Regions from separate parts of the Sporosarcina sp. P19 genome, predicted to be linked through region 2. Evidence: riboswitches for the same ligand, from Rfam matches in the RefSeq annotation. Region 2 holds a riboswitch; each other region holds the start of a gene.
The links. A riboswitch is a leader RNA that binds a small molecule or an ion and turns the genes downstream of it on or off. The one in region 2 is predicted to bind cobalamin.
Positions count from the first base shown of each region.

Region 1: another riboswitch for cobalamin. It lies ahead of CSV74_RS11930 (ribonucleoside-diphosphate reductase subunit alpha); the one in region 2 lies ahead of CSV74_RS09450 (hypothetical protein).
Region 3: another riboswitch for cobalamin. It lies ahead of CSV74_RS12340 (ABC transporter substrate-binding protein); the one in region 2 lies ahead of CSV74_RS09450 (hypothetical protein).
Region 4: another riboswitch for cobalamin. It lies ahead of CSV74_RS06775 (ribonucleotide reductase N-terminal alpha domain-containing protein); the one in region 2 lies ahead of CSV74_RS09450 (hypothetical protein).

Region 1 covers NZ_PDYR01000011.1:12,940-18,770, reverse strand. The annotation lists gene CSV74_RS11940 (ribonucleotide-diphosphate reductase subunit beta) at 1-873, opposite strand, end outside; gene CSV74_RS11935 (flavodoxin) at 852-1,289, opposite strand; gene CSV74_RS11930 (ribonucleoside-diphosphate reductase subunit alpha) at 1,277-3,499, opposite strand; cobalamin riboswitch at 3,660-3,836, opposite strand; gene CSV74_RS11925 (alanine/glycine:cation symporter family protein) at 4,298-5,719, opposite strand; gene CSV74_RS11920 (glycerate kinase) at 5,783-5,831, opposite strand, start outside.
Region 2 covers NZ_PDYR01000007.1:94,732-100,562, forward strand. The annotation lists gene CSV74_RS09430 (response regulator transcription factor) at 1-300, shown strand, start outside; gene CSV74_RS09435 (sensor histidine kinase) at 297-1,301, shown strand; gene CSV74_RS09440 (ABC transporter ATP-binding protein) at 1,405-2,166, shown strand; gene CSV74_RS09445 (ABC transporter permease) at 2,156-4,099, shown strand; gene CSV74_RS09450 (hypothetical protein) at 4,148-4,369, opposite strand; cobalamin riboswitch at 4,620-4,810, opposite strand; gene CSV74_RS09455 (MATE family efflux transporter) at 4,960-5,831, opposite strand, start outside.
Region 3 covers NZ_PDYR01000011.1:95,016-100,846, reverse strand. The annotation lists gene CSV74_RS12345 (FecCD family ABC transporter permease) at 1-25, opposite strand, end outside; gene CSV74_RS12340 (ABC transporter substrate-binding protein) at 18-1,004, opposite strand; cobalamin riboswitch at 1,145-1,271, opposite strand; gene argS (arginine--tRNA ligase) at 1,866-3,533, opposite strand; gene CSV74_RS12330 (YwiB family protein) at 3,530-3,946, opposite strand; gene CSV74_RS12325 (transglycosylase domain-containing protein) at 4,105-5,831, shown strand, end outside.
Region 4 covers NZ_PDYR01000004.1:136,515-142,345, forward strand. The annotation lists gene pduL (phosphate propanoyltransferase) at 1-726, shown strand, start outside; gene CSV74_RS06760 (EutN/CcmL family microcompartment protein) at 743-1,048, shown strand; gene CSV74_RS06765 (BMC domain-containing protein) at 1,023-1,364, shown strand; gene mdh (malate dehydrogenase) at 1,451-2,401, shown strand; gene CSV74_RS16615 (hypothetical protein) at 2,778-2,948, shown strand; cobalamin riboswitch at 3,115-3,291, shown strand; gene CSV74_RS06775 (ribonucleotide reductase N-terminal alpha domain-containing protein) at 3,464-4,738, shown strand; gene CSV74_RS06780 (CdaR family transcriptional regulator) at 4,814-5,831, shown strand, end outside.

The sequences.
Region 1 (5,831 bases), on a different contig from region 2:
CAACATTTTGTTCGCGCGATACTTGACGTAGCCTTCCATCTCATCTAGCTCCAGGCCATCGATTCCCGCTAATACATAGCGACTCCAGATGACTTCTTGCTCGACGGAGTGGCGGAATTGGTCATAGATCCATTCCGTGAATTCATCTGTGTTGTACTCTGGATTTTCAGCCAACGCTGCACGGAAGATGTCGCTGATTGCTTTACCATGCTGCAGTTCGTCGCGGTTGATGTACGAGATCATCGTGGATGTACCAACCATTTTCTGATGGCGCGCTAAGTTATAGAAAAATGCGAAGCCGCTGTAGAAGAATAGACCTTCTAATAATGTCGTGTACACCATTGCTTTTAGAACCGTTTTGATTGTTGGGTTTTCCGCAAACTCATTGTAAACGTCTACGATTCGTTCATTTCGCTTCATTAGTACTTCGTCTGTACGGCCCATTTCGAAGGCTTCCATTTGCTTGTCCAAGTTCGTGACAGATGAAAGTACGTACGCGTAGCTGTGATTATGTTCGCTTTCCTGGTCTGCAATTGTCGCCATAATCGACTTGACGGAAGGATCCGTTGTGAAGTCTGCGATTTTCATTGCGATGACGGTTTGCGGGCCGTCGAGTGTAGCCAGTAGGCCGATAATTTTTAAGAATGCAGATTGCTCTTCTTTTGTCAGGCTTGCGAATTGCTTGACGTCTTGTGTCATGTCGACTTCATTCGCCGTCCAGAAAAGAGAACGGATTCGCTGACGCAATGTATAGAAATGAGGGTGCGCGATGTCGTTCCAGTTCAGGATGCCGCTTGCTTCCCCACCGAAAATAGCTGTTGCCTTATTCGGGTTAGCAGGATTCAGTACTTTTACTCTTGTAAGTGTCGCCAATGTTCGAGCACTCCTTTCGTCCAATTCGTAACGCTTTGTTCTTGCATGCCGCGTGGGCTTTGCTCAATCTTTAATGGTTCAAAAGGAGAATGATAAAATTTCGCGAGCTTGTCTGCTGCCTTGCAAAATAGATCATCGCCGCCAAACTGTGTATCCCCTGTGCCAAAAACGTAGACGAGATCGGGTTTATAGCCGACGTCCGCCACGAAATCTTTGACTTCATCCGGCGTTGCCCCTTTTTCCCATGTGAATGAACCGATGCACAACGCGTCGTATTCTTTAACGTTTGGGATGACACCGATGCCGATACGATAAGTATCGACTTCGACGCCTTCATTTTGTAAACTTTCCGTAATCAATTCCGCTACTTCCTGCGTGTTGCCACTCCAGGATGCATAGGCGATTAAGAATGACACCACTCGCACTCCTCAATCTCAGCTGCGGTTGAACGCATATAGTACGTTGTTTTCATTCCTGACTTCCATGCCTGCAAGTGCAAGTCCAAAATAACGGATGCGCGGATGGAGTTTGGTACATAGATGTTGAATGAAATCGACTGATCGATGTGCTGCTGACGAGCGGCGTTTTGCTTAATAGACCAGCGCTGATCCACGATGTAAGCGGAACGACGGTAGATGTCATACGTGTTGTGATTCAAATCCGGTGCGATGACCGGTAATTTATAGTCTTTCTTCTCTTCATGGTAGAACGGCTTGAATACTGGGTCAATTGACGCTGTGGAGCCTGCGATAACCGATGTCGAACTGTTCGGTGCGACTGCCATCAAGTAGCCGTTACGCATACCGTTCATTGCCACATCCATGCGCAGTTCACGCCATTTATTGGAATCGTATTCGCGTTGATCGAAGTATTCGCCCGTTTGCCAATCCGAACCATCAAACAATGGATACGCGCCTTTTTCTTTTGCTAATTCCATTGATGCTTTAATTGTCAAATACGCGATATTTTCATATAACTCGTCTGCAAAGTCCACCGCTTCATCTGATTCCCACTGAATGTTTTTCAATGCGAGTAAATGGTGCCAGCCGAATGTGCCGAGTCCAATTCCACGGTAGCGTGCATTTGTGCGTTGCGCTTGTACAACCGGGATTTGGTTCTGATCGATGACGTTGTCGAGCATACGTACTTGAATTTTGATCAAACGGTCTAGTACGTCTGCTGTAACAGCTTTTCCAAGGTTAATCGATGACAGATTACATACAACGAAATCGCCTGGCTTCGTGCGTGTGACAACCATATCGTCTTCAAGCGTTACGGATTCATGTGTAGACGCTGACATATTTTGGAGTATTTCTGAACACAAATTACTAGAATAAATCATTCCTTCATGCTTATTCGGATTCATACGGTTTACTTCATCACGGTAGAACATGAATGGCGTTCCTGTCTCCAGCTGGCTACGCAGGATCCGTTTCATGATTTCAATCGCTGAAACCGTCTCTCTTGATAAATCTTCATTGCGGACACATTCTTCATACTTCTCGCGGAATGTTCCTTGTCCTTTTGTTTCATCATAGAAGTCTTCCAATGAATAGCCCATTTTCGTGCGGACTTCATGTGGATCGAATAAATGCCAGTCTTCACGGGACTCGACTTTCTCCATGAACAAGTCCGGCAAGCAAACGCCTGTGAAAATGTCATGTGCACGCAAACGGTCATCGCCGTTATTGAGCTTGAGATCGAGGAATGTGAAGATATCTTGATGCCATACGTCGAGATACACCGCCACGGCACCTTGACGTTGACCGAGTTGATCGACGCTGACTGCTGTGTTGTTCAGCTGTTTGATCCATGGAAGAACACCGCTTGACGCGCCTTCGAATCCACGAATCGATGCACCGCGAGAACGAACTTTCCCTATATAGACGCCGATACCGCCACCGAATTTCGACAAGTTCGCGATATCCGTATTGCTGTTATAGATCCCTTGTAATGAATCATCCACTGTATCGATAAAGCAACTCGATAGCTGACCGTGCATCTTGCCTGCGTTCGATAATGTAGGTGTCGCAACCGTCATGTACAAATTGCTCATCGCCCAGTACGCTTCGCCGACTTTATGAATGCGGTCTACTGTTTCGTCCTGCATTAACGTCATCGCAATGATCAACCAGCGCTCTTGCGGAAGCTCCACTGACTGTTTCTTAAAGTTTACCGTTACATAGCGGTCTACTAATGTTTTTAATCCAATATATGTGAATAATAGGTCACGAGAAGGATCGAGTAGCTTACCGATTTCCTGAAGCTCGTCCTGGCTGTATTTCTCTGTTAGAACGGGTGTATATAACCCCTCTTCCACCAAGCGTTCTACATTTTTCGCAAAATCGGTATAGACATCCGCTCCACGCAATGCTTTTTGCTTTGCATAGACGTCGAACAAATAAATACGCGCCGCTACAAACGTCCAGTACGCATTTGCTTCATCAATACGGCTTAAAGATTCTAGCACCATCGCGTTCGTCCACTCAGTTGCCGAGCTCGCCGGGTGACGCTCCTGGAATTTCTCACTCGCTTCGATCAACGGCTCGATTTGCTTCTTGCCGAATTCCTCCTGTAAGTTTTCCATCAATAAATTAAGTCCCACAGATTCTTGAATTATAGCCATTATATCCGCTCCCTTTAGTGAATTAATTCGGTTATGTACTAAATAAAAAAGCTCCCAATAAAAATCGGGAGTCGTCGATTGACGCTTAGTAGATTGCGGAAAGTTTTAGGCAGACTGAAAAAAGACTGCTTTGTGCTTTCACTCTCCAACCCCGAAGAATGTTTTGCTGAGATGACTGGCAGGTCTACTGGCTGGCACATCGTTCTTCCATCTTTCCTTCCCGCCGTAGCAGTGGTTTTTATAAGATAGTCGTCCGTGCCCTCAGTTGCGGGGGCAGCTCCGTTAGTGGCGGATTCCCTTTTAAACTTCGTGGGTACCAATTCATCTAATTGCTGTTAAACACTATATATAGTGTGTTAATTCATATATAACCCTAACATGTTGTGTTCAAACATGCAAAACAAAAATCGAACCGAGGTCCAGAATCCTTCTTCTGAACTACGATCCGATTTTTTATATTCAATATTTTATAGTATATCAAACTTTTTACTTCTTGACTAAATTGATTGTGTGAACGTTTTAAATTAGATAGTGAAAACTAAAAGTGGAAGGGATGAGGGCTCCAGCCGGGGGACGCGTTCCGAAGGGCCCGCGGCGAGCCAACCAGTTCGCTTCGCTCTCTTTGGTTGTCTCTCCTGTCGGGCTGATCCTTCCGGAGTCGCCCCCGTCTTCCGCCCTCAACCTACTTTCTAACGTAGACCACCTAGAAACTTCACTGTATTTTTAGTACCAGTTCGAAGTCTTAAGAACATAAGGCTAAAGTTCAAAACATAAAAAGCCCTAGATTATCTCTCAATATCACAAGCGATCTTCCGCTCTTTCAGCTGTTTCTTCCCAACATTCTGCGCCTTTTAGTTCAGGAATGCTGGCTGATTTGAAGACGGGATTTCTGCCGGCTCTTCGTTGTTTCGTGAAGTCGTCGAGTACTTTGAAGGCGATTTTGCCGAGTAGCAGAATGACGATTAGGTTAATGATAGCCATTAGTCCCATGAAAAGATCGGCCATGTCCCATACTACTTGTACTTTTGCAATGGCTCCGAAATATACCATAGCAAGTACGAGAACTTGGTAGATTCGTTTCCATACGACGTTAGCATTGATGAATTCAATATTCGTTTCGCCATAGTAATAGTTTCCGATGATAGAACTAAAGGCGAAGAACATGATCGCAACGGCGATGAAGTATGGTGCCCATGCGCCGACTTGTACGGCCATGGAATTTTGTGTCAAGATGATCCCGTTTGTTTCACCTGATTGATACAAACCGCCGAGCAAAATAATGAATGCTGTGGCAGAACAGATGATAATCGTATCGAAAAACACACCTAGACTTTGTACCAATCCTTGTTTTGCCGGATGCGATACGTTCGCTGTAGCGGCTGCGTTGGGCACACTACCCATACCTGCTTCATTGGAGAAGAGACCGCGACGTACACCTTGCATCATCGCCATCCCGATTCCGCCACCCATGACTTCTTTAATTCCGAAAGCATGCTCGAATATTAAGACAATCAAGCCTGGAACTTCTGTGATATTTATAATCACGATGTATAGGGCTACTAAAATATAGAAGGTTGCCATGACGGGTACGATGGTCTGTGTTACTTTGACAATACGTTTGACGCCGCCAAAGACGATCATCCCTGTCAACAGCATTAAACCAACCCCAATACCCCAGTTCGGAATACCGAATACTTCAGTAAAGGACTGACTAATCGTGTTAGATTGTACTGCGTTAAATATGAATCCGAAACACATCGTCAATAAAATCGCAAAAACAATTCCAAGTTTTCGCCAGCCAAGCGCTTTTTGCATATAATACGCTGGCCCTCCGCGGAATGTATCGCCGTCTTTCACTTTATACACTTGCGCCAATGTACTTTCGATGAATGCGGTCGCCATACCGATAATAGCAATCACCCACATCCAGAATACCGCACCCGGACCACCGATTCCGATCGCAAGGGCTACCCCCGCTACGTTACCTGTTCCTACACGTGATGCGGCACTAATCGTGAATGCCTGAAACGGAGACACCCCGTCATTGCTATCTTTCTTCTCTACAATCAGACGGAACATCTCGCGAAATAAGCGTACTTGCACAAATTTCGTGCGAACCGTGAAATATAAACCTGTTGCCAATAAAAGTCCAATTAAAACATATGTCCAAATGAAATTATTCGCCGGCCCTACAAGCCAGTCGATCGCATCTTGAAACATCTGACCACCTCCTTGTGTATTCTATACCCTACTTGTCTAGTTACTATGCTCGGCATAAAGAAACTATTTTCTACTTTGCATGACGGTTGACGCTTTATTCTCCAACAACACT
Region 2 (5,831 bases):
AAAACGTGGTGTGAAGCCGCTGTAGATTTTGTCAAAGGTACGCTTACCAATGAGAACGGGACTATTGAGTTGACGAAAAACGAAATTTACATCTTAAAAGTATTAATAGAGAGAAAGAATGAAATTGTATCAAGAGAAGAAATCATCACAAGCCTTTGGGATGATGAACGATTTGTCAGCGATAATACGCTGACGGTCAATGTCAACCGTTTACGTAAACGGATCGCAGAGATCGGTTTGGTAGATGTAATCGAAACAAAAGTGGGGCAAGGGTATATGGCGAAGGAAAAGCAATTATGATACGAATATTTCTAAAAGAACGTGTGAGTTGGGTACTGTTCTTCATCTTCTTGCAACTACTCGTTCTAGCAATGGGTTACTTGGACACGAGTATTCCATTCTTGTCTACTGTCTATATAACATTCATATCCTGTTTGTCTTTCGTTATATTTATTGTTATGCGTTATGGAAAAGAAACGAGATTTTATAAATGCTTAGAAACAGTAGAACCGTCATTTGATCTTACTGCAATACCTGAAGCTACCAGTCCTTTCGAAGCCATTTCTTCGGAAAGAATTTCCGGACAAATACACGTGTTTAAAAAACGATTGGATGAATTGCAAATCAGTTTAGAGCAAGAGAAAGATGACATGTTGAATTGGATACATGAAGTGAAAACACCACTGACAACGCTGCAATTAATGATCGAACGAACGGAAGATCCTGTGCTTCGATCACAGTTGATGTTCGAGTGGCTTCGCATCCATTTGTTACTCGACCAGCAACTACATCAAAAGCGTATCCCATTTATCCAGAATGATTTATATATTGAAAAGGTCGATGTACAAAAGTTGTTATTTCAGGAGATAAAATCGTTAAAGCAATGGTGTATGCAAAAGCGGATTGGTTTTAATGTATCATTGGAAGCAGAAAAAGTATTGACCGATGCAAAATGGCTTGGCTTCATTCTAAGGCAATTGCTGACGAATGCGGTGAAATACAGTGAGGATTCGGACATACGTATCCGGTGTACTAGCAAGGGTGGTATCACCACGTTATCGATCGAAGATTTTGGGCAGGGTATTGCTCTGAGGGACTTATCTCGTATATTCGATAAGGGCTTCACTGGAACAGCAAACCATCAAAATCATGCGGCTACAGGAATGGGGCTGTACTTAGCAAAACAAGTAGCAGAATCTCTCTTGATTACGATTAAAGTAGAGTCAACAGTAGGAAAAGGTACGCGGTTCTCTTTGATCTTTGCAAAAGAAAACGAAATGATACGTATAGCGCGTCTGTAAAAGCATGTGACAGTATCGTCACATGCTTTTTCTAATTGTCATATCAAAGACAGGAGAAAAATTTGAACATTGATTAAGATAGAATACACAAGGAGTGATGGATATGGTAATTTTACAAGCAACGAAAATCTATAAAATATATGGCAATAAATTTAATAAACAGGAAGTGTTACGCGCGTTGGACCTTGAAGTACAAAAAGGTGAATTCGTCAGCATCATGGGGGCATCGGGATCGGGCAAAACAACTCTCCTGAACGTCCTTTCATCCATTGATCGCGTTAGCCAGGGAACGATCAGCATAGAAGGGCAGAACCTCAACGATATGAAAGAAAAGCAAATGGCGGAATTCCGAAAACGTCATTTGGGCTTCATCTTTCAGGACTATAACTTACTCGATACGTTAACAGTAAAAGAAAACATACTGCTTCCACTATCGGTGCAGAAAGTATCAAGAAAACTAGCCAATGAAAAATTTCTTGCAGTGGCGGAGGAATTGGGTATTTCCGAAATTGCTACTAAATATCCAAATGAAATTTCAGGTGGTCAAAAGCAAAGAACGTCTGCCGCACGAGCATTTATCCATGATCCAAGCATCATTTTTGCGGATGAACCAACTGGTGCTCTTGATTCAAGAGCGGCATCCGATTTGTTGAACAAACTAAGTGATCTCAATATGAAGAGAAATGCTTCTATCGTCATGGTTACTCATGATCCTCTCGCCGCAAGTTTTAGTGAGCGTGTAGTGTTCATCAAAGATGGACAAATCTACACGCAACTGAATAAAGGAGACCAAACGCGTAACGAATTTTTTAATGACATCATCAAAACGCAAGGTGTGTTGGGTGGTGTGCAACATGACGCTTAATCAGCTGATTTTCCGCAATATCAAGAAAAACCTTAAACATTATTATGTGTATATCTTTGCTTTGGTTTTTAGCGTGGGCTTGTACTTTTCATTTGTAACTCTGCAATTTGATCCAGCATTGGACGATGCAACAGGAGGAGTGAAAGGTGCTGCAGCTATTAAAACAGGTTCAGTTTTTCTAATTGTTATCGTGTCTGTATTCTTGCTATATGCTAACAATCTATTCATTAAACGACGCAGTAAGGAGATTGGATTATTCCAATTGATCGGGATGACGAAAGGAACCGTTTTCCGTATTTTAAGTGTAGAGAATTTCGTGTTATATATCGGCTCTCTCGTTATAGGGATACTCTTAGGATTTTCCATGTCACGATTACTCATGCTCATTCTATTTAAGGTCACTGGTGTAACGGATGTTGCAACTTTACGTTTCTCTTCAGCAGCATTACTTCAAACGCTGATCGTATTTGCAGTAATCTTTGTATTGATTTTGATCATGAATGCGCTATTCATTAAACGACAAAGTATATTATCTTTGTTCCGTGTAACCACCGTAACGCAACAGCGGGTCAAAAAGATGACAGTATTCCAGGCGGTTGTCGGTGTGTTCGGTATTCTACTCATTGTATTCGGCTATTATTTATCATCTCGATTATTCAGTAGTGTGTTCCTAGGCGAACAGCTATTTCTGGTGATGATCATCATACTAGCTTCTGTCGTCATGGGAACGTATTTGTTCTATAAAGGCTCCGTTAGCTTTATCTTTAACCTGATTCGTAAACGTAAAGGAGGATATCTGAACGTTAACGATGTGCTGTCTCTCTCTTCAATTATGTTTCGAATGAAATCGAATTCTCTTCTATTAATGATTATTACATCGGTATCTGCGCTATCCATTGCATTACTTTCTTTAAGTTATATTTCGTATTACTCAGTAGAGAAGTCAGTAGAGCGAACTATTCCGGCCGACTTTACTATTCCTGATACTACGCGTGCAATGGAATTTACACAGGCGCTTGAAAGTGAAAGCATTGCCTATACAGAGACAGCTATCGATCTATTGAATACACCTGTTGATTTATCGAGAGTACTATCTATTGCCGGTGGGGATAGTCAAGATATAAGTTATACCGATACAGAAATGATCGTTATTAGTGATAAAGGATTACCGGAGATAGACGTAGCAGAAAAGGAAGTGCTCTTCGTCAACTCTGATAATTTAACGGAAAACTTCATGAAATTCAAAGAAGATCAGCAAGTCGTTTTCCAAGGCAAAGAGCATGAGTATGATCTAACACTGGAAGGGACAGAAAGGGTAGTTGTTTTGCCCATACGTGTAACCTATGGTTTTGTAGTCGCGGTAGTGGATGATCAAGTGTTCCAGCAGATGAATGTAGATATAGATCCTTCCGTAGAATCCGAATTTACGGAATATCATGGAGTGGATATCGAGAATGAGAATGATCTAGAAAAAGCGAATGATATATTTAATGTGTTGGGAATAAACGACTGGGCAGGACATGAATCGAAGTTTGAGGAAAGAACGAAACAAATGCAAGGTGCAGGCATGATCATGTTCATCGTGGGATTCCTCGGCCTCGCTTTCCTTGTCACTTCTGGCTGTATCTTATACTTTAAACAAATGGACGAAAGTGAAGATGAAAAATCGAACTACACTATTCTTCGTAAACTGGGCTATACACAAACAGATTTGCTAAAAGGGGTTCAACGAAAGCAGTTATTTAATTTCGGTATTCCGTTAGTCGTCGGTCTCTTCCACAGCTATTTCGCGGTGAAATCCGGCTGGTTCTTATTCGGTACTGAAATGCTGGCGCCCACGATTATTGTGATGTTCATATACACAGCGCTTTATTCTATATTTGGCTTGCTTTCCGTATTGAATTATAAGCGTGTGATTAAAGATTCTTTATAACATAGTAACACCCCTGACACATTAAGGTCAGGGGTGTTTTATTACGAATTAGTTACTACCTACTAATTCAGCAACTACGATTTGATATGCTTTATCTAAATTAGCTAGTTGTTTGCTTTTTTCTGCAGAGTCATTTGAAGTGTCTTCAGCAATTTGTTTCTTTACATTTTCCACTAGTATAGGAAGGGGAGTAGAGTGAGTGCTCACTCGATCCGACATCAATGTGTCCTTTAATAAGTTTGTAAAATCATCAATTGTTTGATTGTGCATAATTCATTCTCCTCATCGTGTTTGTATGGATTCGTTGACATAAAAAACATCCTTCCGGTAAATACCTGGAAGAATGTTAAGTGGGAAGCCGTGACGAATTAAACGGTTCGGCAGGAAATACACATATGCTGGATCGATAGAAACTATATCGAAGCCACCTAATGAATGTCCTGATTCCGTTTTTTCGTACGTCGGCTTGTGTGTAATTTTTCATAAGCCGCACTTGACACCTCCTATCCGCGTAGGGTATTGGTGTGTACTGATCTAGGCAGGTCTCCTGGCTCGTCTTCAACGTATAATTCACCTTCCCATTTCCCTCACGGTGAAACAGTGGTAACGAATTATACTCCAACTCACAGTTGCGGGACAGCATCGGCTTTTCACCGATTTCCCTTTTAAGCGTTTAAGAAAAATAAACGCACCTATCTCTAACACGATATTCAGTTGCTCTTTCAGTATAGCACTCTTATTGATGAAAGGAACAAAAATAGTGCAACATTCTCTACTACAACACGTACTCACACTAATTCTATGGAACGCGCTGCTTAGAACAATGATTTATGTTTCTGTACTGTTCTATAGACCAACGCCTAGCCGATTAACGAATGTCGAGTAGCGTTCCTTTGATATAAATACACGCCAATAAATACGACAAGCTCAGAAGCGGGAATGGATAACCAAATACCATTCAATCCGAAGATGCGTGGCAAGATCATCAAGAAAATCAACATGACGATGATTTCACGTGAAGCGGTGATCCAAGTGGCCATCCGTACATTGCCGACAGATTGATAATAAGTCATCATGACAAAATTCGTACCTGTGAACAAATAGGCAAAGAAGAATAGATTAATTCCAGTAGTAGCCAAATCCCTGACGGCTTGTGTGAAGTCTCCGAAAATAGACACGATAGGGCCTGCTGCAAACTGTCCGACAAGGAAGAACACAGCACCCGCGATGACCACTGTGAGAGTGGCCTTTTTAACGGTTTCCTTCATCCTTATACGGTTACCAGAGCCTTGATAATAACTGATCAGCGGCTGAATGGCACCACCCATCCCGAGGAATAGCATAAGCATGACACTGTGCACATAGTTTAAAATAGAGAATGCCGCAACACCTTCTGTACCGGCCATCCGTTCGAACGCAATATTATGTGTAATGGTAAAGAAGGAAATTCCCAACTCGGAAAGGAAGCTCGGAAATCCGATGAAAAGAATGGCTAGGAACAGCTTTTTATTGAACTTTAAGCGAATCAATTTTAAGTTATTGTTTTTCTTAAAGAAGTGGGCGAGTAGTACTAACATGCCCATAAAGGATGCAATAATTGTAGCGGTTGCAGCACCGGCAACACCGTAATCCAAAATGAATAAGAACACATAATTCAAGATGATGTTGACGACCGACGTCACAATTAACCCAGCCATCGAAAGGTTCGGTGCACCATCGTTACGTACGAAAA
Region 3 (5,831 bases), on a different contig from region 2:
CATAGGCGAGAGCGGTTTTATTCACCGAATACCTCAGGATAGACTGCTTTTGCAAACAATTCTAATCCGTCAGCTAAACGTGGACCTGTACGGCTTGTAATATCTTCATCCAATTGAATGACTTGATCTTCTTTGATCGCAGTAACCGCATCGAACCCGTCACGAGTTTTAATGTTTTCTACGACGTTTGGAATATAACTATACATAGCCAAAATTACATCCGGATTTTCATCTACAATCTTTTCAGGACTGATCATAATCCAGCCCTCTTCTGTCACGATGTTTTCAGCGTTTATCATATCTAAAAATTGCTGTGGGAATGTTCCCTTTCCTGGCGTATAAATTTCAGGTGCATCGGAGTTTTCAACAAACACGCGCTTCTTGTCTGTAATGTCTGCTGCTTTCTTTTCAATATCCGCAACTTTTGTTTTCATATCTTCGACGATTTGATTCGCTTCCACATTTTTGTCCATGACTGCACCAATCAGTTCAATTGTTTCATATGTCTCGTCAAATGTCTCAGCATTTGGTACGACGATCACAGGGATGCCTGCGTCACGAATTTGATTCAATCCTTCTTCACTTGAACCCATCATCATTTCATGTGCAAATACTGCTTCCGGCTCCAATGAAATGACTTTTTCCACGTTGACCGTAAAGTCCCCTACTGTATCAAGCTCCGTTACTTCCTTAGGGTAGTCATCGTTTTCTGTTACTGCAATGACTTGATCTCCTGCATCAATACCGAATAAAATTTCCGTATTGCTTGGAACTAATGAAATTACAGTTTCCGGCGCTTGTTCAAATGTAAGTTCTTTGCCAGCCGCGTCTGTCAGGGTGTATGGATAACTCGTTGTATCCGTCGATTGTTGTTCTGTGTTCGTTTCTTCGCCAGCTTGTTTTTCATCTGCTGGTGTTTCTTCTTTTTTACTGTCACTTCCGCATGCTGCGAGTAGTAGTACCGCAAGCATTGCCGTCAGCATCAGTTGCCAAAACTTCTTCATGTGTGTTCCTCCTTTAATATGTGTGTTGCATTACGCAAGCCGCAGACATGAAAAAAACCTTCGATAGTTCGAAGGATTAGGCGGGATGAAATCAATACGTGATTTCTTCCACTGTACCTATCCTCGTAGGTTGCTGCGGAACTTCATTTTCTAAAAAGGCAGGTGACCTGGCTTGTGCATGGCACATACAGTGGCGGGACCGCATCGGATTTGAACCGATTTCGCTTTTCATCTCAAGTTTTGAGAACCTTTTTAGAAGATATGTAATTATGACTTATTATAGCGATAATAGCGTTGGTTGTACAGGGGATAGGAGGAGATTGAGTGGGGCATGGGAGTGAGGCTCCAGCAGGGGGACGCTTTCCTGAGGGGCCGCGATGAGCCAACCAGTTCGTTGCACTCTCTTTGGTTGTCTCATCTGTCGACCTGATCCTCTGGGAGTCGCCCCCTGCTTCCGCCTCACTCCCTACTTTTCGTTGTGTTGGCAGGTTGAACCGCTTTTAAGTTGTTGATGTGTCTAGCGTCATTGGAACTTTTTAAACCAAAGAATTACGAAGCGAAACTTTGCCTTTTCCTCCCGACCTCACAACATAATCACCCGTAAGCTCTTGAACTTCATTCTCTAACTCAAGAAAGAAACACTAGTGAAGCGAAGTGAGAGCCGTTACGGAGGACGGCTTTTGCGAGTAAAAGCGAAGCGTTAGGAGCACATCTTTGTACTTGAGGCGGCGACCCGGGGAGGATATCAGGTGAGACCCCTCCCGAACGCGTCCGCCTGGAACGCAGCGAAACGTTGCTTTCCCCTTTCCCATTCACAAAGAAAAGGCCAAGCAGTCGATCTGCTTGGCCTTTTTTGATATATTACATTCTTTCAGGTGCTTGCACGCCAACTAATTTCAACGCGTTCGCAATCGTCGTTTTAGTCGCTGTAATCAAAGCCAAACGTGCTTCGGAAAGATCTTTATTTTCCGGATCAAGCACCTTGTTAGCGTTGTAGAAACTATGGAATGTAGCTGCTAGTTCCTGGATATATGTTGTTACACGATGCGGTGCGCGCATGCGTGCCGAGTCGCTGATTAGTTTCGGGAAGTCTCCGAGCTTCTTCAGTAGCTCTAGCTCTTTTTCATCTTGCAATAACGTGACGTTCTCTGTTGACGCTTCTACGTTCTGTTCTTTTGCCTGACGTAGAATCGAGCAAATACGTGCGTGTGCATATTGTGCGTAATAGACAGGGTTTTCATTGGATTTGGATACTGCCAAATCTAGATCGAAGTCCATTTGTGCATCGCCTGAGCGCATCGCAAAGAAATAACGTACAGCGTCTAAGCCGACTTCTTCTACGAGTTCACGCAGTGTGACTGCTTTGCCTGTCCGCTTGCTCATCTTGAATTTTTCTCCGTCTTTATAGAGCTGAACCATTTGCGCCACTTCTACTTCGAGCGTATCGCGGTCATAGCCAAGTGCTTGGATTGCCGCTTTCATACGTGGAATATATCCGTGGTGGTCTGCTCCCCAAATATTGATGAGTTTATCGAATCCGCGACTCAATTTGTCTTGGTGATACGCGATGTCCGGTGTTAAGTATGTGAATGAACCGTCTTGTTTGATTAGTACACGGTCTTTGTCGTCACCAAATGTAGTGGAGCGGAACCAAGTGGCACCGTCTTCTTCAAAGACATGGCCGTTTTCACGAAGTTTATTAAGTGCGACTTCAATCTTGCCGTTGTTATATAGGGACGTCTCTGAGAACCAGTTATCAAAATGAACGCGGAAGTCCGCCAAGTCTTTCTTCAGTTTATCCAGTTCGATATTCAAGCCGTGCTCACGGAAAAATGCCAGTCGCTCTTCTTCTGGAACATCGACATACTTGTCGCCGTATTGTTCGACCAGGCCTTTTGCGATCGTGATAATATCTGCACCACGATAGCCATCTTCAGGCATTTCTTTTTCCAATCCAAGCGCTTCGAAATAACGAACGTCTATAGATAACGCCAAGTTGTTTATTTGATTACCTGCATCGTTTATATAGTATTCGCGCGCTACGTCATAGCCTGCTTTATCGAGAATATTACATAATGAATCGCCTAGCGAAGCTCCGCGTGCGTGCCCTAAGTGCAAGTCGCCTGTTGGGTTCGCTGAGACGAATTCAACTTGAATTTTTTGTTGTTGTCCACTGTCGGAACGTCCGTAGTCAGCTCCTTGATCAAGGACGGTCTTCACGATATTTCCAAGGCTGTCTGTTTTCAAGCGAATATTGAGGAAGCCAGGTCCAGCGATTTCAATGGAGTCAATTGCTGTGTTCGTCGTATCGAGGTGCTCCAAAATACTTTCCGCGATTGCCCGTGGTGGCTTTTTTGCTAGTTTCGTCAACTGCATGGCGATATTCGCTGCATAGTCACCGTTCTCTTTACTTCTTGGTGATTCCAGTTTAATTTCCGGAATTTCTGCACCTTCTACTAATTGTGCTTTTTCAATCGCTTCGTGCAATGCTACTTTAATTTCATGTTGAATCTGCTCTACTGCATTCATTGTGTTACCTCCGAGTAGGTTATTGTCAAATGGTATTTCCCTAATAAACTTTCGTCTGAATGTAAGTCGTACGCTACTGTAAAGCGTCCTGGTACCCACTCCAGTTGATTGGTATGAACGGCTAAATCCATAACGGCAGGACCATTACCGTACGTACCGAAACGGACATCGTCCTGTCTGAAAGGCAATCGCATCTGTACGCCGCCCTTACGCATGATGAAGGCATCATCGGCATGTAATTTCACGGTCGTTCGGACTGATGGCATTCCTTCTGTTCGTTCTTCAAACAATAAGTAAGCCTGTCCTTTTTTCTCAATGAGTTCTCCAGTTGCCTGCATCGTATGCGTTTCTGCTTGCTGGTCTGGATGTTGAATAACGGAACGGAGCTGAACTTCCATTTTTGGCGCTTCCATTCGTTCACCGCCTTAAGTAAATAGATTCACTCATTATACACTTCTTCTGGCATTAGTTTCAATGTTACACATCTAAACTTTTCCTACGAACCGTTTAATCCGTCCATAACCGTACCATACTGTCAAAAGATACTGAATGGAACGGGATGTGATGCGCAATGAAACGTACCGATTATATAAAGTCTACAAATCGTAAAAAATGGAAAAAGATTGTATTATCTCTGTCGATCACGTCAATAGCCGCAATCCTAACTGTCTTAATCGCCCTTCGAATATATGCTCAAGTACTTGGTGCCCCTTCATTGAGCGTACCAAAGGCTTCCTTGTTCCTTGATCATAGTGGACATCAGATTGGAGATCATTTTTCACAACATCGACGTTATTGGATGAAGCTGTCTGATATGTCGCCTTATCTTTCGGATGCCTTCGTTGCAACGGAAGATAAGCAATTTTATTCGCATAATGGATTTGATTATAAACGGATTGCGGGTGCAGTTCTTAAGGATGTCAAAACGATGAGTAAGGCACAGGGAGCGAGTACGATTACTATGCAATATGCGCGAAATCTGTATTTGACGCACGAAAAGTCTTGGTCACGGAAACTCCATGAAGCGCTGTTTGCCTATCGACTGGAAATCTTCTATGACAAGGATACGATTTTGGAAGGTTATTTAAATACCGTCTACTTCGGTCACGGAATGTACGGAGTGGAAGCGGCGAGCCGGTTTTATTTCTCAAAAGCCGCGAAAGACCTGACATTAGAGGAAGCGGCTACGATTGCGGCGATCGCAAAAGGCCCTTCCATTTATTCACCACTTGATCATCCTGAAAATTCACGTGACCGTCAATTGCTCGTACTGAATCAAATGGAGCGCTATGACTATATTTCTACTGAACAGAAAGAACGAGCAATAGAAGAGGAAATTGTACTCAAGACAGATAGTTGGAAAGATATGAAGCAAGTGGCACCTTACTTTTTGGATGCTGCGTGGCAACAAGCAGAAGACATTCTCGCTTCGAAAGGTCGAGCACCAGCGGAAGGTGGCTGGCAAATCCGAACGACGCTGAATCAACAGCACCAGCAAGCGGCGGAACAAGCAATTAAACAAGCAATGCCTGAAAATGATCTGCAAGTTGGATTCATTTCAATGGCCGCAGATACAGGTTTTGTTACGTCGATGATAGGCGGTGTGGATTTTGGCGATAGCTCCTTCAACCGGGTGACTCAAGCGAAGCGTCAGCCAGGGTCTGCGATGAAGCCGATCCTCTATGCGGCAGCGCTAGAAAAAGGGATGAATCCTTTAACGTTCATGACAGCTGAAAAAACGCTGTTTACGTATGATGACGGTCGTTCGACATATGAACCAAGCAATATTAACGGGGAGTTTGCGGCGAAGCCGATTTCATTGGCACAGGCGATTGCGATTTCGGATAATATTTATGCAGTCAAGACGCTTGAGCAAGTGGGTTACAAGCCGTACACGAAAATGGCGCAACGACTCGGTATCGACGTCACGTTTCCCGAATCGCCTGCAGTTGCTCTAGGAACTTCCGACTTGACGCTGTTCGAGATGACGACAGCGTATAATCGCATTGCGTCAGAAGGGAAACAGGTTGAGCCCCAAATGATTCTATCGATTACGGATGCGAACGGAAAACTGGTCTATGAGCACCCTTCGAAGAAACCGAAGCAAGCAATGTCGGAACAAGACGCGTTTGTGCTGACACATTTGATGACAGGGATGTTCGACCCCGTCTTTAATGATTATTTAACCTCTACAGGCCTATCCATGCGTCCGAAACAATCACGGCCTTATGCTGCAAAGTCCGGAACGACGATATCGGATCAGTATTTGATTGGATTCTCGCCCACATTAACAGCTGG
Region 4 (5,831 bases), on a different contig from region 2:
GCAGGGTATGAATTGACACAGCGGTCCGAGCTCTCACAGCCGGGCCAATTCGCCGCGAATGAAACGGTGATGATTGCAGGACCTAAAAGCAGTATTGAACGCGTACGTATTTTAGGACCTGTCCGCAAAGCAACCCAAGTTGAGGTCAGCTTTACGGATGCTATGAAACTCGGCGTCAAGCCTCCGCTTCGGGAATCCGGCAATATTGAAGGATCTGCACCGATTACACTAATTGGACCAAAAGGTAGTGTGCATATAGACCAAGGATTGATAATTGCGCAGGCGCATATCCATATGGCACCTACAGATGCTACGCGCTTTGGCGTGGTAGACGGGGAATATGTCACAGTGGAAGCAGATGGAGTCCGATCTATTTCATTCCGCAATGTACGCATTCGGGTGAATGAGCGATATCGCCTTGAAATGCATATCGATACCGATGAAGCAAATGCAGGTTTCATTACACAGGGGTCGATTGGGCGTCTGGTGAAACCAAATGACGCAAAAGAAACGGTACCTATGCAAGCGACGACGGAAACAACGAAGTCACCTGATCCAGTAGTACGTATTCCAGAGGCGCTTGAATTCACCAAAAAACTTTTGTCGGCTGAAGACGTGGCTGATATTTCGGAAAAGGAAATTGTCGTCAATAAAGGCACAATTGTTACGGCACTAGCAAGAGATACAGCACGGGAACTCGGTAAAATGATAACTAGTAGAAAGTAGAAAAAGGTGATTACGCATGCGAATGGGTAGAGTGATTGGTAATGTATGGGCAACCCGTAAAGAGGATGGATTATCAGGACTTAAGCTATTAATCATCCAGCCAATTGATGCACACGGCAATAATATACAGTCGCATATGGTCGCGGCAGATCGAATTGGGGCAGGGGTTGGTGATGAGGTACTCATTACGAGTGGCGGTTCTTCACGCTTTATTTTACCAAAAGAAAACCCGATCCCAATCGACGCGGTCATTATTGGTATTATCGATTCAACAGAAGTAAAGAGAGGTGATATACATGAGTCAAGCGATCGGAATGATTGAGACAAAAGGATTGATAGGATCGATTGAAGCAGCAGACGCAATGGTAAAGGCATCTAATGTGGAGTTAGTATCACAGGAGATGGTGGATGGTGGTATCGTAACGGTCGTCGTTCAAGGTGATGTCGGAGCAGTTCAGGCAGCTGTGGATGCAGGTCGCGATGCAGCAGCGCGTGTTGGTGAATTGCTAGGTGCACATGTGATACCGCGTCCTGATGATTCAGTATATGGCATGGTGAAACCGCTAATGCCAACTACTCCAGAAATTCCTAAAGTAAAGAAAGCGATAGAAGCGAAGAAGGCACCGAAGAAAGACTGAAGGCGAATTACCTATGAGCATTTGCGAAGTTTTATTGGGCATAAACTCTTCGGTCATAATGAAATCTATAGAAAGGAGTGGTTTCCATGGCTTTCAAACGACATAAAATTGCAGTCATTGGAGCGGGTCATACGGGTGCGACTGCCGCATTGATGGCGGCGCAGAAAGAATTAGGCGACATCGTATTAGTCGATATTCCTGACCTCTCCAATCCTACCAAAGGTAAAGCACTCGATCTCCTTCAGACAAGTCCTGTGCAACAGTTCAATTCCCGCATCACAGGTACATCGAATTACGAGGATATTGAAGGCGCTGCAATGGTGATCATTACAGCAGGCGTCGCACGCAAACCAGGTATGAGTCGTGATGATTTAGTTGCGACCAATGCGAAGATTATGCGTTCTGTTTCTGAACAAGTGAAGCGTTACGCACCAGACAGCATTGTGCTGATTTTAAGTAACCCGGTAGATGCGATGACATATGTTTGCTATAAAACAACGGGCTTTCCTAAAAATCGTGTAATTGGACAATCAGGTGTGCTCGATACTGCCCGTTTCAATACGTTCATCTCGGAAGAATTGAATATTTCTGTAGAAGATATTTCGGGCTTTGTCCTTGGTGGACACGGCGATGATATGGTTCCACTTGTGCGTTATTCATACGCTGGGGGCATTCCGTTGGATAAAATCATTTCGAATGAACGATTGGAAGCAATTGTGGAGCGTACTCGAAAAGGCGGTGGCGAGATCGTCTCGTTGTTAGGTAATGGTAGCGCGTATTATGCACCTGCTGCGGCTTTGGTAGAGATGGCGGAAGCAATTATCAAAGATAAAAAACGAATTATGCCATCTATTGCTTATTTAGAAGGCGAATATGGATATCAAAATATCTATTTAGGCGTTCCTACTGTTTTGGGTGGCAATGGTATCGAGAGTGTAATCGAACTCCCGTTAACAGAGGAAGAACAAACAGCGCTCGATCAGTCAGCTGATTCTGTTAAAGCAGTGATCGAAATTTGCGAAAAGCAGTTGTCCTAATAACTACTGATCTCTCTAAGTCGTAAAGGGGACTTAGGGAGATATTTTTGTATAGGAAGAGGTTTTTTTGGCGCATTTTAGTCATTAAATGATAGAGAAGTCAAAGCTTATCTTAAAAGCTGACAAAAAGTTAATAAGGAATTACAACTTTTATATTTACTTTTATTTACTTGCATGGTACAATAAACAGAATTCACAGATTTATTAAACGTGCCTTTATTACACTAGTTCGGAAATATATAAAGAACTCATTTCCTTTCGCCTTTAAAATGTAAGCGCTATCAATAGGCCTTTTATTAATAAAAGCGAAGAAAATGTTCTTTTTTCCCCGACAAGGCATATACTATGAAAAATACAAATCCAGGAGGTAATTCTTATGCAAAACAACACCTATCAAAGCAATTCAGCACTACCAGAGCAAAACGAGACGTTCTATTTGATCACAGGTTACTCAGAGAATGGTTTCATCCATGGGATTACATGGGAAGAAGCGTATGTTCAAGGATTGGCGGAGTGCGGCTGTCTATGCGAACAACAACTCATGTAAGTAATGAAGAAAGCTCGATACAGGGTGCCTAGCAAAAAACGATTGTGGATGTACTCACAGTAGTTTTCTGCATAGGCACCCTGTTTAGTTATGTCTTCCTTCTTATTGAAAACAAACGCTACCACCCTCTATGTTATCCATGATAAAATGAAGTCAATCAAATAAATGAGTTTGCACGATGCGCTGGTACCTATCAAGGTATAAAAGGGAATCCGTAAACCGGAGCTGTCCCCGCAACTGTACACACGGACGACCGCTAGAATTAGCCACTATGGAGACATGGGAAGGCACTGGCGGAAGGATGAAGTGAAGCCAGGAGACCTGCCACGTATCGTCAAAGCGACACTTTCTTCGGGGGTTGAGGAGTGGAAGCAAAAAAGGTATCTGCATCTATACATTTTGTATAGAGTATATTCAAGTTGCCTAAATTTGTTTCCTCATTCACAACTATTGCAATCATCTTGCCGAAGAGGCGGAATGATTGTTTTTTGTTGTTTACGAAAGGAGACCGCGACATGAGATTATGTGAACAAAATGAGGAACGTATACACGAACGTGCACTGTTGCAGATATTGTATAAACAAGCAGAACAACAGCGTGGAAGACCAGTTTATTCAGGATTTCATCAAGTAGTAAGGAAACTGTTACAGGACGGGTTATACGGTCAATGGATCTATAACTATTCAGCAAGTGAAATCAAATGGCTTGGCTTGCAGATTGTAGCTGAACGCGACCGACTGATACCTTCTGCACAATTGCAGCAATATATGAATGAATTTGTAACATCTGATTATCATGATAAGCGGATAGGACTGCCTCAGGAAAGGCTTATGCTCATAGCAATGGGTGCAATGCAAAATGAAACAGTCCAGCGCTTGCAGAAAGTAAAGGAAGCATATTGGATGCTGAGCCATGGTTATGTGACTTTGCCAGCTGAGGTTATGTCATTCTTCGGTAAGACGTTCTATCAGCGAAAGACGAGAGTCCAGCAATATACAATGGATATCGCTGACGACAGAATAGCATCATTTTTATCAAGTAAGGTTAAAGAAAAGCATATACGTATACCCGATCATTTTATGGAACAAGTAAAAGCGTGCGGCTCTTGGTGTTTATTTGATGCTGAACAAGTAGAGCGTATTTTTGGATGTTCATTTGACAACTTCAACAGTGAAAGATTTTCCCACTCTGCTGATAGTTCCTCTATTGGGCATAAAAAAGTCTCTGCCATCGGATTGATGAAACGGCTGCTTGGAAGTGAAGGAATTGTTGTGCATTTTCCTAATAAAGAACGACAGGAAAAAGCAGTATTATGCTCGTATATTCAATTACCGTACGTACTGCAGGAAACGGAGTTGGCACGTACTTGTACCATACTTGTACGTTTACTGAACGGCATTGAAAGTATATGGGGACGTACTATACAAATTGAAGTGGCAGGATGGGAAACCGCTATAGCTGAACAGAAAATTGCTTTACATTCAGAGAGGGCCCTTCTGTTTATTGAAGAGGTAGCCCGAGAGATAAATCGTTCCTTGGAGGTGGCATCCTGTCGAAGCGGAATAAATACTCCTCTGCGCAAAGCGGCCTCGGTTATGCATCGTTCGATATACCAAGCGACAAAACAACAGCAAATCGCCATGATCGACCGAATAACTGCAGAACAGCGCCATACCGATCAAGGCGGATCGGTCACGCTAGAGAAGTCTGCAACCATTGAAACAGCAGAACTATTACAGCTGCTCATAAAGGCATGGAGCTGTGGAATTCCGGAAGTCCGACTTATCTGAATCACCTCTATTGTAGTGGAAACTGAAGTGGCGTAAACTAAGTATGACTAGCAGTTTTCATCCGAGGTGAGACAGGTGTTTCAATTTGATACATTAGGACATGAAATAGTAACTGAATTATCGAATCTGATACAGCAGCAAGTGATCTTAACAGATAGAAGAGGCTTCATTCAAGCGAGTACAGAACCGGATCGAATCAATCAGTTCCATGAAGGGGCACTGTTAAGTATGCGCCAGAAAACGATGCTCCGTATGGCAGACGAGGAAGCGGAGCATCTGCAAGGGGTCCGTAGAGGAATTGTCTTGCCGATCATTATTGAAGAAGAACCGATCGCCGTACTTGGCGTGACGGGTGATCCAGATGTGATTCATCCGCAGGCTCAGCTGATCTTACGCGTAGCGGAACTGTTCATCCAAGACACCCTGAAACGAAAGCAGAAGGATGAAAAAGTACGTGATGTGGAGTTCTTCGTCTTTGACTGGCTGACAGGATCAAAGAAAGATGAAAGATTTATGGAACGAGGGACACTGCTCGGAATCGACGTGACACTCTACAGTCAAGTGGTGGTTTTGGAAGTGCTGGATCTATTGGAACAGTTCTCCGTTGAGGAAATGGAGACATTTGAGTCGATTCAAAACATCCATCCTTCCATGAAGATGATCCGCTGGGCGCAAAATAAAATCTTATTATTATTACCTGAAATGAATCAGGAAACTGTAAAAAACGAGTTAGAGTTCCTATTGCTTCATATAAAGCGGCGCAAGAAAGTACAAGTCGTCGCAGGTATAGGTGCATCCACACGGTATTTCGACTTAGCTAAATCATTCGCCCAGGCAGAACGTGCAGTCCATGCTGCAAAGGAATCTGGAGATATTGTCTTTGAGCATGAACTGCGTCTTGAAATAATTTTGCAGAGCATTCCAGATTTGGTCAAGCAGGAATTCCTTAAGCGCACAGTTGCGCCACTGGAAGATCATAAAGACTTGCTGAATAATTTGACGGTATGGTTCGAAGAGAATCAGTCGATGCAAAATACCGCGAAACGTCTGCATATCCATAAAAATACATTGTCTTATCGTCTGCAAAAGGTCG